DNA from 2 places in the Thalassospira sp. MIT1004 genome. Region 2 is predicted to be linked to the other one. Evidence: riboswitches for the same ligand, from Rfam matches in the RefSeq annotation. Region 2 holds a riboswitch; the other holds the start of a gene.
What was found. Region 2 has a riboswitch for glycine ahead of gcvT (glycine cleavage system aminomethyltransferase GcvT). Riboswitches for the same ligand answer to the same signal wherever they lie in the genome.
Positions count from the first base shown of each region.

Region 1: linked by a shared signal. The riboswitch ahead of BC440_RS18210 (L-serine ammonia-lyase) and the one ahead of gcvT (glycine cleavage system aminomethyltransferase GcvT) in region 2 are both predicted to bind glycine.

Region 1 is NZ_MCAO01000044.1:157,934-166,110, reverse strand. Features, by position in the region: gene BC440_RS18240 (hypothetical protein) at 1-56, opposite strand, end outside; gene BC440_RS18235 (RNA pyrophosphohydrolase) at 143-739, opposite strand; gene BC440_RS18230 (divergent polysaccharide deacetylase family protein) at 778-2,241, opposite strand; gene BC440_RS18225 (S41 family peptidase) at 2,343-3,605, opposite strand; gene BC440_RS18220 (peptidoglycan DD-metalloendopeptidase family protein) at 3,644-4,993, opposite strand; gene gpmI (2,3-bisphosphoglycerate-independent phosphoglycerate mutase) at 4,971-6,563, opposite strand; glycine riboswitch at 6,838-6,937, shown strand; glycine riboswitch at 6,941-7,068, shown strand; gene BC440_RS18210 (L-serine ammonia-lyase) at 7,139-8,177, shown strand, end outside.
Region 2 is NZ_MCAO01000011.1:279,876-288,052, forward strand. Features, by position in the region: gene BC440_RS06090 (protein phosphatase CheZ) at 1-584, opposite strand, end outside; gene gcvPB (aminomethyl-transferring glycine dehydrogenase subunit GcvPB) at 787-2,283, opposite strand; gene gcvPA (aminomethyl-transferring glycine dehydrogenase subunit GcvPA) at 2,280-3,635, opposite strand; gene gcvH (glycine cleavage system protein GcvH) at 3,639-4,010, opposite strand; gene gcvT (glycine cleavage system aminomethyltransferase GcvT) at 4,102-5,214, opposite strand; glycine riboswitch at 5,272-5,374, opposite strand; glycine riboswitch at 5,378-5,501, opposite strand; gene BC440_RS06115 (hypothetical protein) at 5,738-6,328, opposite strand; gene ispH (4-hydroxy-3-methylbut-2-enyl diphosphate reductase) at 6,559-7,506, shown strand; gene BC440_RS06125 (homoserine kinase) at 7,539-8,177, shown strand, end outside.

The DNA of each region.
Region 1 (8,177 bases), on a different contig from region 2:
CCGAAAATCCCCACCACAATCGTCAGGACACCGAAGATCAAGCGATCCGCACCCATCTTAGAACTCCTCTAAACTTCTGATGTATCTTGATTTTCTGCAATCTATCGATTTGAGCGTATTGATCAAGAGATAACGTGGCGTCTTATGCCGTCCCCAAATTTCGAATTCTTTGAGGTACATCACGAAATATTTCGACAAGTTGCAAATAAACCGGTCTTTTGAACGGGACAATCAGATCGGGCAAAGTTCCGAAATCGGTCCAGCGCCATGCATCAAATTCAGGATGGGGAACATCAATTTTGATATGTTTTTCCTTGCCCGTAAAGTGCATGGCAAACCATTTCTGTTTCTGGCCGCGATACTTGCCGCCAAATGCCTTGCCAATCAGGTGATCGGGTAAATCATAGGTCAGCCAGTCGGGCGTTTCGGCAACGATTTCCGCCTTGTCGGTGCCGATTTCTTCGGACAATTCGCGAAGCGCTGCCTGTTCGGCGGTTTCGCCATCATCTATCCCGCCCTGTGGCAATTGCCATGCGCCTTCAAACCCGATCCGGTTGCCGATCCAGACCTGTCCCTCATCGTTAAAAAGTGCGATCCCGACACAGGGGCGATAAGGCAGGTCTTCTGCGGTCAGCGTTGATTTGTCCGTGCTGCCGGTTTTTATCTTCTGATCCCCGGCCTTCTGATCATCGTCGGCTTTGGCTGCCTTCTTTGATTTGCCGCCCGATTTCTTCGCCATCAATACCCCCTGACAAACCGCATACGGTGGCGGTGTCATCAATTTTCGATTGTTTCACTTTCGCCGTCACCAGTATCGGACGGGGCGGCATCCTTTTGGGCGCGTTCTTCGGCCAATGCGGCGTCACGCCGGGCGGCTTCCGCCTCGTCCGCAGACTGCGGTGTGACCTGCAATTTTGCAAGCGCCGAAACCGGTGCAAGCTGAACGCCCTGGCGGGCAAGTCGTGACGACCAGTTCCGAAGGCGCTGTATGGTCACCGGATAGGATTGCGCAATTCCGACGGCAACGCCGTTGCTTTTTGCCAGTTCGACCAGATCGTTAAGCCGGGCGTCGATTTGTCGGCGACTTGGAATTTCGTCGATCATGATGTTGCCAACGGCATTCGGACTATCGGCATTCGATGCCAATTGCGCGCCAAGGCTCACGGACCCGGAATTGGTACCTTCAACATACATAAGACCGGTCCGGTCGACGAATTCGATCACTGGACGGATGGCGCTATCGAGGCTTCCGAACTTCGACCCAAGATAACTGACGACACCCGCGTAGCCCGGGAACCGTGCGAGCAACCATTCAAGTCGCACAAGGTTTTCCCCTTCCGGCAGGCTGGTCAAAAGCGCGCGCGGACCGGGATCAGATAGCGGGAAGTCGATCGGCTCCATCGGCAACTGCAAGAATATCTCGTGGCCCATGGCGCGGGCATCGGCGGCGACCTGTTGCAGATTGTTGGCATAGGGCGACAGCGCCAGCGAAATGTTCAGCGGCAAATCTTCGATTGCCGCCTTCGTTCTGGTGCTGTTCAGGCCTATACCGGTCACGATGATCGCGACATAGGGCTGGCCTTCAACCCGTTCGAAGGGCCGTTTATAGGCATCAAACGGCGTTGTGCCATCATCGGCAATCCGCGGAATACGACCGAAACTGCCTTCTTCATCCAGACCAGGAAGCGGAGCCGGGCGCAGGGGATCGGGTTCTATCGGCTGATCAAGTGCACCTTCTTCGGCAAGGGCGGCGAGTTCTTCCGGGGTTGGTGTTGTCGTGCCATCCACTGCGCCCTCCTGACCGGGGGTGCCAACCAGATCTGAAACGCCTTCAAGCTGTCTGGCGATGTCTTCGGCACTTTGCGGATTGTTGGGATCACTAGCGGCTTTGGCCAGTGCTTCCTGCTCGGCGCGTGTGCGTTCTTCGACGTCGCGCACACCTTTGGCGATTTCTTCCTGAAGCTCGCGCTCGGTCCCGGGAACGGCGACGATGGTTTTGGGTGATCCAAGATGAAACAGCCGCCAGCCGGTTTCAGGATCAAGGATCGGGATAAGTCCGACACCCGCCGCGGCAATCGGGCTTAAAAACAGCGCAATGATCAGGAGTTTTGACAGCCACCAGCGCCGTGATGGCGGATGCTTTGGCAGACGTTCCCATTGAACCTCGATCGGCAGCTCGTTAAAGGGAAGATCCTCGTCCGACAGAGCGTCTGAAACATCATCTGTTTCAGGGTCGCCCATGTCATCAAGAGGACCCCGTTCCTTCTTTCGGCCAAACCGTAAGGATTTTATGAGTTTCCTGATCACGAAAGGTCAGTCTCTTTCGGTCTGCGGATCGCACCTCACCCTTGCGGGCGGGGTGCGAACAGGGCGATGCCCCGGATCATATCAAGTGCACGGGACAGCTGATAATCTTCCAGCGCTATTTCCTCGGCAGCATTGCGGCGATCATTGGCATCGCTTTCGGCGTTGCTGATGGTTTCATCCTCGTTGCGCAATGCACCATTCAGATCGGCTTCGGATCGGCGCTGGGCGGCTTCGATGCTTTCGACACGGGCCTGCGGGACAATGATGTCAGGCACGATGCCGACTTCCTGGATCGATTTGCCCGACGGCGTGTAATAGCGAGCCGTGGTCAGACGCAGTGCCACATTGCCGGGCATCGGAAGGATTGTCTGAACCGATCCCTTGCCGAAACTGCGTGTTCCCATGATGACCGCGCGGCGGTGATCCTGAAGGGCACCGGCAACGATTTCGGATGCGGATGCCGAACCGTCATTGATCAGAACGATCATGGGAAGTCCGTCGGCAAGATCGCCCGGACGGGCATTGTAACGTTCGGTATTTTCGGTATCGCGCGGGCGGGTTGATACGATTTCACCCTTATCAAGGAAGGCGTCCGAAACCGAAATCGCCTGATCGAGCAAACCACCAGGATTGTTGCGCATGTCAATCACAAGGCCCTTGATTTCCGGGCCGATCTGATCGCGCAACTCGGTGATCGCACGTTGCAGGCCGCTAAAGGTCTGCTCGTTGAATTTGGTGATACGGATATATCCGACATCATCCTTTGCTTCGGATCTAACCGACTGAATCTTGATCACGGCCCGGGTCAGGGTGACATCAAACGGTGCGGTTTCACCCTTGCGCATGATGGTCAGGATAATGTCTGTATTGACCTTGCCGCGCATCATTTCAACCGCTTCGTTCAGGCCAAGACCACGGATCGGTTTGCCGTCGATATGGGTGATGAAGTCACCAGGTTGCAAACCGGCCTTTTCGGCGGGCGTGTCATAAATCGGGGAAATGACTTTGACAAAGCCTTCTTCCATCGTGACTTCGATACCAAGCCCACCGAATTCACCGCGGGTATCGACCTGCATTTCCTCGAAATTATCCATATTCAGATAGGAGGAATGTGGATCAAGCGATGTCAGCATGCCGTTGATGGCTGCTTCGATCAGCTGCTTGTCATCGACTTCTTCGACATATTTCGATTTCACCTGTTCAAACACATCGCCAAACAGGTTCAGCAGCCGATAGGTTTCGGCTGATGTTGTTGGTGAAGATTGCGCCAGCGCGGGCGAAGCAAGGCCCAAAGTCATGCCGGTAGCGAGTGCGAATACTGCCAATCGAGAGGTTTTCATCCACTTACCTTGCCGTTTTTCGAGGCCAGCCAGGGAAGCGGATTGATCGCTTCACCGTCATGGCGCATCTCCAGATAGAGTTTAGGCGATAATTCACCCATTATTCCAACAGGTTCACCCGCCAACAGATATTGTCCTACCACACTGTCGAGCCGATCAAAACCAGCGATAAGGCTATGGTATCCTTCGCCGTGTTCGATAATCAAGAGGCGGCCATAGCCACGGAAGGGCCCGGCGAATACAACTTTGCCGTCAAAGGGCGATACGACCTGCGCGTTTGGGCGTGTGTCGATCTCGATCCCTTTGGAATGTGTAACCGCCAATCCGTCCGGTCCGCGGGACCGTTCACCAAACAATGTAACGACCTTGCCGCTTGCGGGCATACGCAATTGTCCGTGTGCCAACGTGATCGAACTGCCGACAGAAAGCTCTTCATCATTTGCCGATGATGTCTTGCTGGCAGGGGCTGTTTTTTCCGCAGGGGTGGCGGGCGGCTCGTTTCGGGCAATTGTCGATGGGGCCGGGGCCGGTTTGGGTTCCGTGCGCTTGGCGATCTGGCGTTCCGGTTTCATGCGAGGTTCGGGAACGCCTTCCGCCCGCTTTTTCAGGCTTTCCAGAAGATCGCCCAATGATTTTGCCTCGGTCGCCAGTTCATTGACGGCACGCGATGCCATTTTGGCCTCGGCCTCGGTTTCCGAACGCAGTTTGCGCTTTTCGTTAAGCAGGGCGGCCAGTGACTGGCGCTCTGCCTGTAATTCTTTGGTGGCGGCTGCCATTTCGCTGCGGCGCGTGCGGATGTCTTCGCGAAGGGTGCCGATTTCTTCAAGCTCGGCGCGCAAATCGCGCGCATGCTGTTCAACACCGGGCAGGGCGGCCTTTAACAGGATGGCTGACCGCAATGTATCCTGCGGGCTGGTCGGAAGGGCGATCACAGCTTCGGGCGGGGTGGTCGACAAACGCTGCAAGGCCATCAGGATGCGGGCATATTGCCCGGCTTTGTCTTCAAGGCTGGTGGCGGCCCGCTTTTCGCGCACTTCAAGTTCGGCAAGCTGATCTTCAAGATCGGTCAGGGTTGTTTCAAGGCGCTGGGCGCGTCTGGCGACCGAAATGGCTTCGGATTGAAGCGCCTGTTCCTCGGTCCAGAGTTCGCGCGATTTGCGCGCCAGGAATTCTTCCTGCTTTTGCTGCTCTGACAACTGGCTTTCAAGTTTATCAAGCTGACTGTCGACCTTGCGTAGCGACTGGGCAAAAGACGGCGCTGCCCCGCCCGCGATCATGGCTGCAATCACAGCCAGCGCAGGCAGGGCGGTCTTGGAACGCAGATCAGTTCGCAAGAAGCGCATCATTCCCTTTCAAACCCTTGATCAACGGTTTGCCGGTCATTTCCGCCGGTTGCGGTAGCCCGAGAAGCTGCAATAAAGTCGGTGCCACATCGGCCAGTCGACCATTTTCCAGTGTCGCGCCTTCGGGTCCATTCACCAGAATGGTCGGCACCAGATTAAGCGTATGCGCGGTGTGCGGCTCGCCGGTTTCCGGATCCACCATCATCTCACAGTTCCCGTGATCGGCGGTAACGAACATCACGCCGCCCACCGATTTAACCGCATCAACAACCTGTCCAAGGCAGGTATCGACCGCTTCGGCGGCCTTCATCGCGGCGGACAAAATGCCGCTATGGCCGACCATGTCGGGGTTGGCAAAGTTCAGAATGATCGCGTCATAGGTTTCAGCCCTGATCGCCGCCACCAGCTTTTCGGTCACTTCCGGGGCCGACATTTCCGGCTGCAAATCATAGGTCGCGACCTTGGGCGATGGCACCAGAATACGGTCTTCGCCTTCGAAAACCTGTTCTTCGCCGCCGTTAAAGAAGAAGGACACATGCGGATATTTTTCGGTTTCCGCGATGCGCAACTGCTTCATGCCAGCCTTGGAAACGACTTCACCAAAGATATTTGGCAACACCTGCGGCGGATAGATCGCATCCATATATTTTGCATGGTCGGATGAATATTCAACCATACCGGCCTGCACAGCAAATCTGATCGGGGTGCCACGGTCAAACCCGTCAAAGTCCGGTCCGCAGATCGCGGCCAGAATTTCACGCGCGCGGTCGGCCCGGAAATTGGTCATCAAAAGCCCGTCGCCGTCTTTCATGCCGGCATAATCGCCAATCACGGTCGGCAGAACGAATTCATCCGTGGTGTCGGCATCATAGGCTGCCCTGATTGCGGCTTCGGCACTTTCAGCGGTGCGGCCATCGGCGTAATTCTTGCCCTTTACCATCGTGAAATAGGCCTGGCTGACTCGTTCCCAGCGATTGTCGCGGTCCATCGCGTAATAGCGCCCGGTGACGGTCACGATTTCAACATTGGCATCACCGATCAGTGCGCGGAATTTTTCAAGGAATTTGGCGGCACTTTTGGGGGCGGTATCGCGGCCATCCAGGTAGGCATGGATTTTTACCGGCACACCGGCCGATGCGATGATTTTGGCAAGGGCCGCCATATGGGCCTGATGGGAATGCACCCCGCCTTCGGACAGAAGCCCGGCGATATGACAGACACCCCCGCTTTCTTTCAGCTTGGCGATAACCTTTTTGACCGTATCGGTATCTGCGATCGAACCGGTTTTGACAGCCTCGTCAATTTTTGGCAGTTCCTGCATCACAACCCGGCCGGCACCAAGATTCATATGGCCGACTTCGGAATTGCCCATCTGTCCTTCGGGCAGGCCGACATCAAGACCGCAGGCTTTCAGAAAGCCGGTCGGATTGTTGGCATAAAGCGCGTCCCAAACAGGGGTATTCGCCAATGCAACCGCATTGTCCTTGCTTTCCTCGCGATAACCCCAGCCATCCAGAATGCACAGCACCACCGGACGCGGGCGCTTTACGGTATTTGATACAGTCACAATCATAATCCCACGAACTAAAGTACACGAAATAAGGTAAAAGGCTGAATTACCGGTAAAGATGGTTATTTTCCGGTAATTTTGCCATCCGTACAAAGACGCCGGGCGCGGTGGGTCCGCCATCAGACGCTGCCAATCATAGCATTTTCAACGCGCAATCTATCATGAATGCCGGTATTGAACAGCCTTCCGACCGGGTATTTTTTGTGCGCTTGCAAAGTCGCTTTTTGACAAGGATCATCACCTGCCTGTAATCTCGGGCGTTACGGTGATACCTCGAATAACCGCGATGGGAGAGCCCGCTTTGATCCCGCGATCAGATCGGCGCCGAAGGAGCAATAGCCCCGAAAACTCTCAGGCAGATGGACCGTTGCGGATTGAGGCTCTGGAGAGAGAAAGCGGTACGGGGCCAACGCCCGGCACCATATTTCCACCGAAGGATGAAGCCATGGCGTCAAAGACTTCTTTGTTTTTGGCAACAGGGCGCACAATCTCAGGTCAAGGGACAGAGGGGGCAAGACACCGGTTCTATAACGTCATGTGGCATTGATCCGCATGACAAAGAGCCGTGGGAGGCCCATTTGACCGAAGAAAATAAGCAGCGTCCGCAAGACGTTAATCTTTCCGTTGTCGATCTTTATACCATCGGGATTGGCCCATCGAGTTCGCATACGGTAGGCCCGATGCGCGCGGGCTATCGGTTCTGTCTGGAACTCGAAGCCCGGAATCTTTTGGAAAAAATCGGCTCGGTGATTGTCGATCTTTACGGATCGCTTGCTCTGACCGGCAAGGGCCATGCCACCGATACCGCGGTGATCATGGGGCTTTCGGGGGAACGACCGCGTTCGGTTGATCCAGACCGGATCGCACCGACAATGGATGCGATTGATAAAGATCACGCATTACAGCTTTACGGCGCGCACCCGGTTGCTTTCAACCGGGATACCAACCTTGTTTTCCATATGACCGAAAGCCTGCCCGAACATCCCAATGGCATGCGGATCACCGCCTTTGACCGTGATGGTGTTGTTTTGCACAAACAGGAATATTTTTCGGTTGGGGGTGGGTTTATCGTCTCGGGCGATGATCGCGGCGCGGAATATTCCGGCGATAATATCACGCTGCCTTATCCCTTTTCCTCGGCCGATGAACTGATGGCGATCTGTAAAAAGGAAAAGCTGTCGATTGCCGAAGTCATGGCCGAAAACGAAAAAAGCTGGCGTGAACCTGCCGAGACCGAGGAATTTGTCGACCGCGTGCATCGCGCGATGATGGATTGTATTGAGCGTGGCTGCAAAACCGATGGCATTCTGCCCGGCGGGTTGAATGTCAAACGGCGTGCGCGCAAACTTTACCTTGAACTGACGGAACGGCCAGAAGCGGGGCTTAAGGACCCGTTGACCGTGATCGACTGGGTCAATCTTTATGCCCTTGCGGTTAACGAAGAAAATGCTGCCGGTTCGCGCGTCGTGACCGCCCCGACCAACGGGGCGGCGGGTGTTATTCCCGCCGTGCTGCGCTATTACGAACGGTTCGGGGCCAATGTGACACAGGGCAAAATACGCGAATTCCTGTTAACGGCGGCGGCCATTGGTTCGATCTATAAAAAGCGTGCGTCGA
Region 2 (8,177 bases):
ATCGCCAGATCGTCGATCTGTTCGGCGGATTCAAGGATCGTATGCGTTGCCATTTCCGTATCCTTGATGATCGCATCAAGTTCGGTGGTCGCACTGACAAGGCGGTCATCCTCGGCCTTCGGATGACGCAGCGACGCGATCTGCATCTTCGCCCTGTGAATATGTTCGTTCATTTCCTCGATCTGCTTGCGGATCAGTTCAAGGTCGTCTTTGTCCGGTTCCGACGCACCCGGACGATTGCTATGGGTAAAATTGCTGCTGACCGGATCGGGCAATACATCCATCGCATCACCATCCGATGCCGGTGCGATATGGGCGGCATCAATACTGCCACCGGCACGCACCGCATCGCGCAGTTGGGCGACTTCCGACCTCAGGGCACGAATTTCATCAAGTACAGCCTGATTGATCCCGGATGCCTCAACGGTCGCAGCCGGTTTCGGCGCTGGCAATGGCGCACCTGCACCCATACCGGTTTCAAGCGTCGGATCGAAAAAGGAATCCGACCAATCTTCCACCACACCACCCGAACGTTCTTTTAAACGGCGTTCTGCGGTGAAAACCTTCTGCACGCGACGTGTCATGGCTGACTTCAATCCTCCGGCAACGGGCTTGACCCGATCCCTGTTCCCCCGATCACCCACCCCCGTGGTCAGATGATCACATTAAAACGAGTATAAGGGTCCAGATTGCTACAAGTCCAATGGGTTTCAAGAACAAGCCTTTGAAAAAGAACACCCCGGCCAGATGACCGGGGTGCGCAAAAAGGTTATGTTGCGTTGCAAATCAAGCAGTTTCAGGCATCCAGCGCAGAACCGGCTTTCTTGCCGCTGCCGTTTCGTCAAGACGACGACGCGGTGTCAGATACGGCGCATTTTTAAAGAATTCCGCATCGCCCGATTCTGCCTTGGCCACCAATGCCAGCACCGCATCGCAGAACTGATCAATCGATTCCTTGGTTTCGGTTTCCGTCGGCTCGATCAAAAGCGCGCCATGCACCACCAGCGGGAAATACATGGTCATCGGGTGGAAGCCCTCGTCTATGATCGCCTTCGCCAGATCCAGCGTCGAAACACCGGTATCTTTCAGGAAATCATCGTCAAACAGCGCTTCGTGCATGCAATAGCCGGGGAATGCCACGCTCAGCTTGTCTTTCAGACGCGCCAGAAGATAGTTGGCATTCAGCACCGCATCGCCCGATGCCTGACGCAATCCATCCGCGCCATGGCTTTTCATATAAGACAGCGCCCGAATGAACATGCCCATCTGACCGTGGAAGCCTTTCAGACGACCGAACGGCTTTTTGCCATCCTGTTCTTCGGCGGTTTCCACCAGATGGAATTTCTCGCCCTTGCGCACGACATAGGGGATCGGTGCAAACGGGGCCAGTGCGTCGGAAAACACAACCGGACCCGAACCCGGTCCACCGCCGCCATGCGGGGTCGAAAAGGTCTTGTGCAGGTTGATATGCATCGCATCAATGCCAAGATCGGCCGGGCGCACCCGTCCGACAATCGCGTTGAAGTTCGCCCCGTCGCAATAGAAATACCCACCGGCCGCATGGACCAGATCGGCAATCTTGCGAACGTCGCGCTCAAACAGCCCGCAGGTATTCGGGTTGGTCAGCATGATACCCGCCACATCGTCGCCAAGCTTGGCTTCGAACGCGGCAAGGTCCACACGGCCATCTTCGGTGGCCGGGATCGAATCAACCGTGAAACCACATGCCGCGGCCGTTGCCGGGTTGGTCCCGTGGGCTGATTCCGGCACCAGAACACGACGACGGTTTTCACCGCGCGCATCAAGGGCCGCACGGATCGCCATCATGCCGCAAAGTTCACCCTGCGCACCCGCTGCGGGCGACATGGAAACGGCGGGCATCCCGGTCAGAACCAGCAACCAGTGCGCGCAACTGTCAATCAGTTCAAGCGCCCCCTGCACCGTGCTTTCGGGCTGCATCGGATGCAGGTCGGCAAGACCGGGCATACGCGCAACCTTTTCGTTCAGGCGCGGGTTGTGTTTCATCGTGCACGAACCCAGCGGGAAGAAGCCGGAATCAATGCCAAAGTTTTTTTGCGACAGGCGCGTGAAATGACGCACCACCTGCGGCTCGGACAGGCCCGGCAAACCAACATCGCTATCGCGATCAAGGCCGCCAAGGCGTGATTTGATGCCCGCTGGCTTCGGAAGGTCAACACCGGTACGACCCGGTTCGCCCTGTTCGAAAATCAGCTTCTCCTCAAGAACGAGGCCGCGGTTACCGGTATGGGTGGTAAAGCTCATGCCAGCACCTCCTTCAATGCAGACGCAAGGTCCGCGATGTCTTCGTCGGTGTTGGTTTCGGTCGCCGCCACCAGCATGTAATGGTCCAGATCGTCACGGTTCGGATACAGGCGCGACAACGGAACGCCACCAAGGATACCCTTGGCAACCAGTGCCTCGACCACCTCGGCTGCCGGTTTGGCAAGCTTGACGGTGAACTCGTTAAAGAAGCTGTCATTGACAACTTCCGCACCCGGTACCGCATCAATCGCATCGGCGGTCTTGCAGGCGGTTTCATGGTTAAGCGTTGCCACACCACGATACCCGTCTTCCCCCAGAAGGCTCATATGCACCGTAAAGGCCAACGAACACAGACCGGAATTGGTGCAGATGTTCGATGTCGCCTTTTCGCGGCGGATATGTTGTTCACGGGTCGAAAGCGTCAGAACAAAACCGCGCTTGCCGTCCTGATCAACCGTTTCACCACACAGGCGACCGGGCATCTGGCGTACCAGTTTGCTGGTCGTGGCAAACAGACCAACATATGGCCCGCCATAGTTCAGGTTGTTACCAATCGACTGGCCTTCGCCGCAGACGATGTCCGCGCCAAAGCTGCCCGGCGATTTGACCGCGCCAAACGCCATCGCCTCGGTAAAGACCACGATCAGAAGCGCACCCTTGGCATGGCACGCATCCGCAAGCTTCGTGTGGTCCTGAATACGGCCGAAAACGTCTGGATACTGGACCACGACGCAGGCGGTCTGATCATCAATCAGATCGTCAAGCTCGTCGGCGGTTGCCTGCTTTTCCGGGTGCCCGTCGCGACCGGCAACTTCGGTATCGCTATACTGGCAATAGGTTTCCGTGACTTCACGGTAATGCGGATGCAGACCCCCCGACAGAACCGCTTTCTTGCGCCGTGTTGCGCGGCACGCCATCAGAACGGCTTCCGCGCACGACGTTGCCCCGTCCCACATCGATGCGTTGGCCACATCCATGCCGGTGATCGATGCCACCTGGGTCTGGAATTCGAACAGATACTGCAACGTACCCTGCGCGATTTCCGGCTGATAGGGGGTATAGGCCGTCAGGAATTCACCACGCTGGATGATGTAATCGACCGTGGCCGGAACATGGTGGCGATACGCCCCCGCACCCAGGAAGCTCGGCACGCTGGCCGTGCCCATGTTTTTGGCGGCCATTTTCGCCATGTCGCGTTCGACCTGCAATTCGCCCAGATGATGGGGCAGATCGACCGGCTCGGACAGCAGCGCGCCTTCGGGCACGTCGCTATATAATTCATCAACGGACTTTGCCCCGATGGTTTCAAGCATCGAGGCGCGATCCGCCTTGGTTAGCGGAAGATAACGCATATCTTAAAGGCCTTCGACAAAGTCTTTATACGCAGCTTCGTCCATCAGCTCATCAAGCTGGGACTCATCGGAAAGTTCCATGCGGAAGAACCAGCCATCGCTTTCCGGGGCTTCGTTCACCAGTGCCGGATTGTCATCAAGTTCTTCGTTGGCTTCGACAACGACACCATCAAGCGGCGCATAAACGTCGCTGGCGGCCTTGACCGATTCGACAACCGCCGCATCGCCATCCTTGGTCAGCTTTTTGCCAACTTCCGGCAGCTCGACATAAACGATATCGCCAAGCGACTGCTGGGCGTAATCGGTAATGCCAACGGTCGCGACACCGTCTTCATATTCAACCCATTCATGTTCCTGCGAGAATTTTTTAGCCATGGTAATTCGTCCCTGTAAGATCAGTTGTCTCTAAAATCTCGGTATCTTTTGCGGGCCGCAAACGCTGCCCGAACTCTTTTTTTTCTGATGATCAGCCGCGATAGTAACGATGTGCCGCAAACGGCAGTTCGACGATTTCCGCCGGGCGTGCCTTGCCGCGCACCATCAGATCGACTTTGGTACCCGGGGCGGCAAATTCAATTGCGACATATCCCATCGCAATCGGGCCATCCACGGTCGGGCCGAAACCACCGCTGGTGATTTCGCCAATTTCTTCGCCGTCACTGTTCAAGACCGGCGTATGTTCACGCGCCGGGGCCTTGCCTTCGGGTTTGATCCCGACACGTTTGCGATCCGCGCCATTGGCAAGCTGATCAAGGATGACATCCGCCCCCTTGAACCCGCCTTCTTCGCGACGACGCTTGTTGATGATCCAGTTAAGGTCGCCTTCGACCGGGGTGGTCGTGGTATCGATATCGTTGCCATACAGGCAAAGACCAGCTTCAAGACGCAGCGAATCACGCGCGCCAAGGCCAATCGCCTCGACCTCTTCCTCGGCCAACAACTTGCGCGCCAGCTCTTCGGCGCGCTCGTTCGGCACGGAAATCTCATACCCGTCTTCGCCGGTATAGCCCGACCGGGTAACAAAGCACGCGATACCGGCAATATCGATCTCGGCAAAGCTCATGAATTTCATATCGGCAACCGAGGGTGCAAACCGCGCCAGCACGCGGGCGGCGTCCGGGCCCTGCAAGGCCATCAACGCGCGGTCATCAATCTCGATCAGCTCGACACCGTTATCCAGATTGGCCCGCATATGGACAATGTCATCATCCTTGCACGCGGCATTGATCACCAGAAACAGGCTGTCGCCCGCATTGGTGATCATCAGATCATCCAAAATCGTGCCATCGTCATTGGTAAAGGCGGAATAACGGGTGCGGCCGGGTTTGAGGATCGCGATATCACCGGGCACCAGCTTTTCAAGCTCGGCCACGCGATTTTCGCCGGTCAGGCGGACCTGCCCCATATGCGAAACATCAAACAGACCGGCCTTCGCGCGGGTATGCAGATGTTCGCCCTTCACCCCCAACGGATATTGCACCGGCATGTCATAACCGGCGAACGGCACCATCTTGGCACCCAGTTCCACATGCAAATCATAAAGGGCGGTTTTCAGCAGTTCGGTTTGATGATCGGCCATCAAGGTCTCCAGACAGTCGTTGCGAAACATAGCCGACCAGTGGCCAACCACGTCCCCCTCTGTCTTGGAGCCTGAAAGAATCACAGCCGGTTTGAATACCGGTCTGCTTACATCTTCGGCGAGACGCACATCCATGTTCGATGCCGCCTGCTTTCCAGAGTCCCATCTCCCCGCGGTCCGTTTGCCTGAGAGTTTCCGGGGTGGTTGCTCCTTCGGCGTCCGCGCAATCCCTATCGATGTAATCACGCACATCGATCAAGACCGTGGCACTCTCCCACGGGGATCATTTGGGTATGCCCCCTTATACGGATTTGAATCCGACCAGACCAGCCCCAAAAATCATATCCTCTCCACCCCATCCATTGGTATGAGGATTAAAAGCCCTTTTTTTGCCCCTCCGGCAAATGCCCATTATTTTGTATGAGGATTACCGAAAACGAACTTTTGTTCAAAAACGAAAATCCCGCCACGCGAGGCGGGCGGGATTTGATTATTCACCAAAAATGAATAATAGGCCGGATTATTAATTTTTTCCGAAGCGTCGATTGTAATCAAGCTGATCGGCGCTTAGCTGGAAACCAAGGTAAATTTCATAGTCCGGACCGGCCCAGACATCATCCAGCGGCACGTTCAAAGTCACCTGCTCGTCGCGATAGCGCGCCAGGTTCAAATTGCTCGGAAACGCCATCTGAACATCGAACAGATTCTTCTGGATAAACTCGCCAGACGGGTCCTTAAGTGCTACGAAATACTGGAGTTTTGCGTTGCGCCCCTGTGCGGCCGGGCCCAGTTCGGCATTGATCACCGGGCTGATCACGACGTTCAGGATCTTGTCATCAAGGTCATAGCCGCAATCGCCCAGATAACCGCCAAATTCGGCTTCAAGGATCACATCGGTCAGGTCCTTGCCCTGACCGCTGAACTGCACCAATCGGGCGGTATCATTGGGCAGGAAGGCCCGCGGACATGCCGGAACCGGCTGCTCTTCGAACGGGTTGCTGCTGCACGCCGCCAGAAAACCGGCAAACGACACCAAACCCAATGCACAAACACGCCGCAGTCCGTTCGCAATCGTCATCCAAGCCTCTATAGAACTGGTCAAATTCGCTGTCATGCCCGGTCCGGGCACAACCGCGCGCAGTCTATTCGCTCCGATATGGCGACACAACCCGCTTCCGTTTCAAATCGCGGCATGGGGCCTAAATACATGGCCGGACATAGCTGAACATGCATCTTTACACGGTGTCTGTCATTGCGTGCACGGTGCTGGCAGGTTATGTAACGAAGACATTTGAATAACCGTGCCATCGCATGGCGCACATCATGAACATTCGGACCCGTATCATGTCTGACAAAGCCGACCTTCGGATCATCCTTGCCAACCCGCGCGGTTTCTGTGCCGGGGTGGATCGTGCGATCGAGATCGTCGAAAAGGCGCTGGTGAAGTATGGCGCGCCGGTCTATGTCCGCCACGAAATCGTCCACAATAAATTCGTGGTCGACCGCCTGCGCGACATGGGGGCTGTTTTTGTCGATGAACTCGATAGCGTCCCGGATGGCGTGCCAGTAATCTTTTCCGCGCACGGTGTACCGAAATCGGTCCCCGAAGCTGCCGAAAGCCGCCAGCTTGAATATCTTGATGCGACCTGCCCGCTGGTGTCCAAGGTCCATCGTGGTGCGGAACGCCACCATGCAGATGGCAAACATATCCTTCTGATCGGCCATGCCGGTCATCCCGAAGTCATCGGCACCATGGGGCAGTTGCCACCGGGCAGCATGACCCTGATCGAGACCGAAGAAGACGCCGAAAACCTTCAGGTCGAAAACCCCGAAAACCTGGCGTTTGTGACCCAGACCACCCTGTCGCTGGACGATACGGCCAAGATCATCTCGATCCTGCAACGCCGTTTTCCGGCGATCGAGGTCCCGAAGAAAGAAGACATCTGCTATGCGACCACCAACCGCCAACACGCGGTCAAGCTGATCGCAACCGATGCCGATGCCATTCTGGTTCTGGGCGCGCCAAACTCGTCAAACTCGAACCGTCTGGTCGAAGTCGCGAAACGCGAAGGATGTGACCGTTCGGTTCTGGTCGAACGCGCCAAGGATATCGACTGGTCCAAGCTTGACGGTATTTCGACGCTTGGCATTACTGCGGGCGCATCCGCCCCGGAAATTCTGGTCGAGGAAGTCATCGATGCCTGCCGGGAACGTTATAACGTCACGGTCGAAACCCTGACTTTGACCAATGAAAACGTCACCTTCAAGCTGCCCCGCCAGCTTGCCAGCTAACCCCGCCCTGATGCAGGAAATCCGGATATCCCATGGCCGTCTATACCGACGTTTCTGACGAAGATATCGCCCGTTTTGTTGCCGAATACGATATCGGCACCGTGATTTCGTTCAAGGGAATCGCCGAGGGTGTCGAAAATACCAACTTCCTGCTTCAGACCGATCAGGCATCCTTCATCCTGACCCTGTATGAAAAGCGTGTGAACCCGGATGACCTGCCGTTCTATCTGGGCCTGATGGATCATCTGTCGGCCAAGGGGCTGAATTGCCCGACACCGATCCACGGCAAGGACGGGGTCGCGTTACGCCGTTTGTGCGGACGTCCGGCCGCCATCACATCCTTCCTGAACGGCATGTCGCCGCGCCGGATCATGCCCCATCACTGCACCGGGCTTGGTGCGGCACTGGCACACTTGCACACCGCCGGTCAGGATTTCGACATGTATCTTGGCAATGCGCTAAGTGTTACGGGCTGGCGCCCGCTGTTTGAAAGCTGCCGTACCGATGCTAACGGCGTTCAGCCCGGCCTTGAAAAACTGATCGAGGATGAACTGGCCTTTCTTGAAGCCAACTGGCCCCATCAGTTGCCTGCGGGCGTGATCCATGCCGACCTTTTCCCCGATAATGTGTTTTTCTTCCCGGGCAAGGATGACGTATCGGGCCTGATCGAT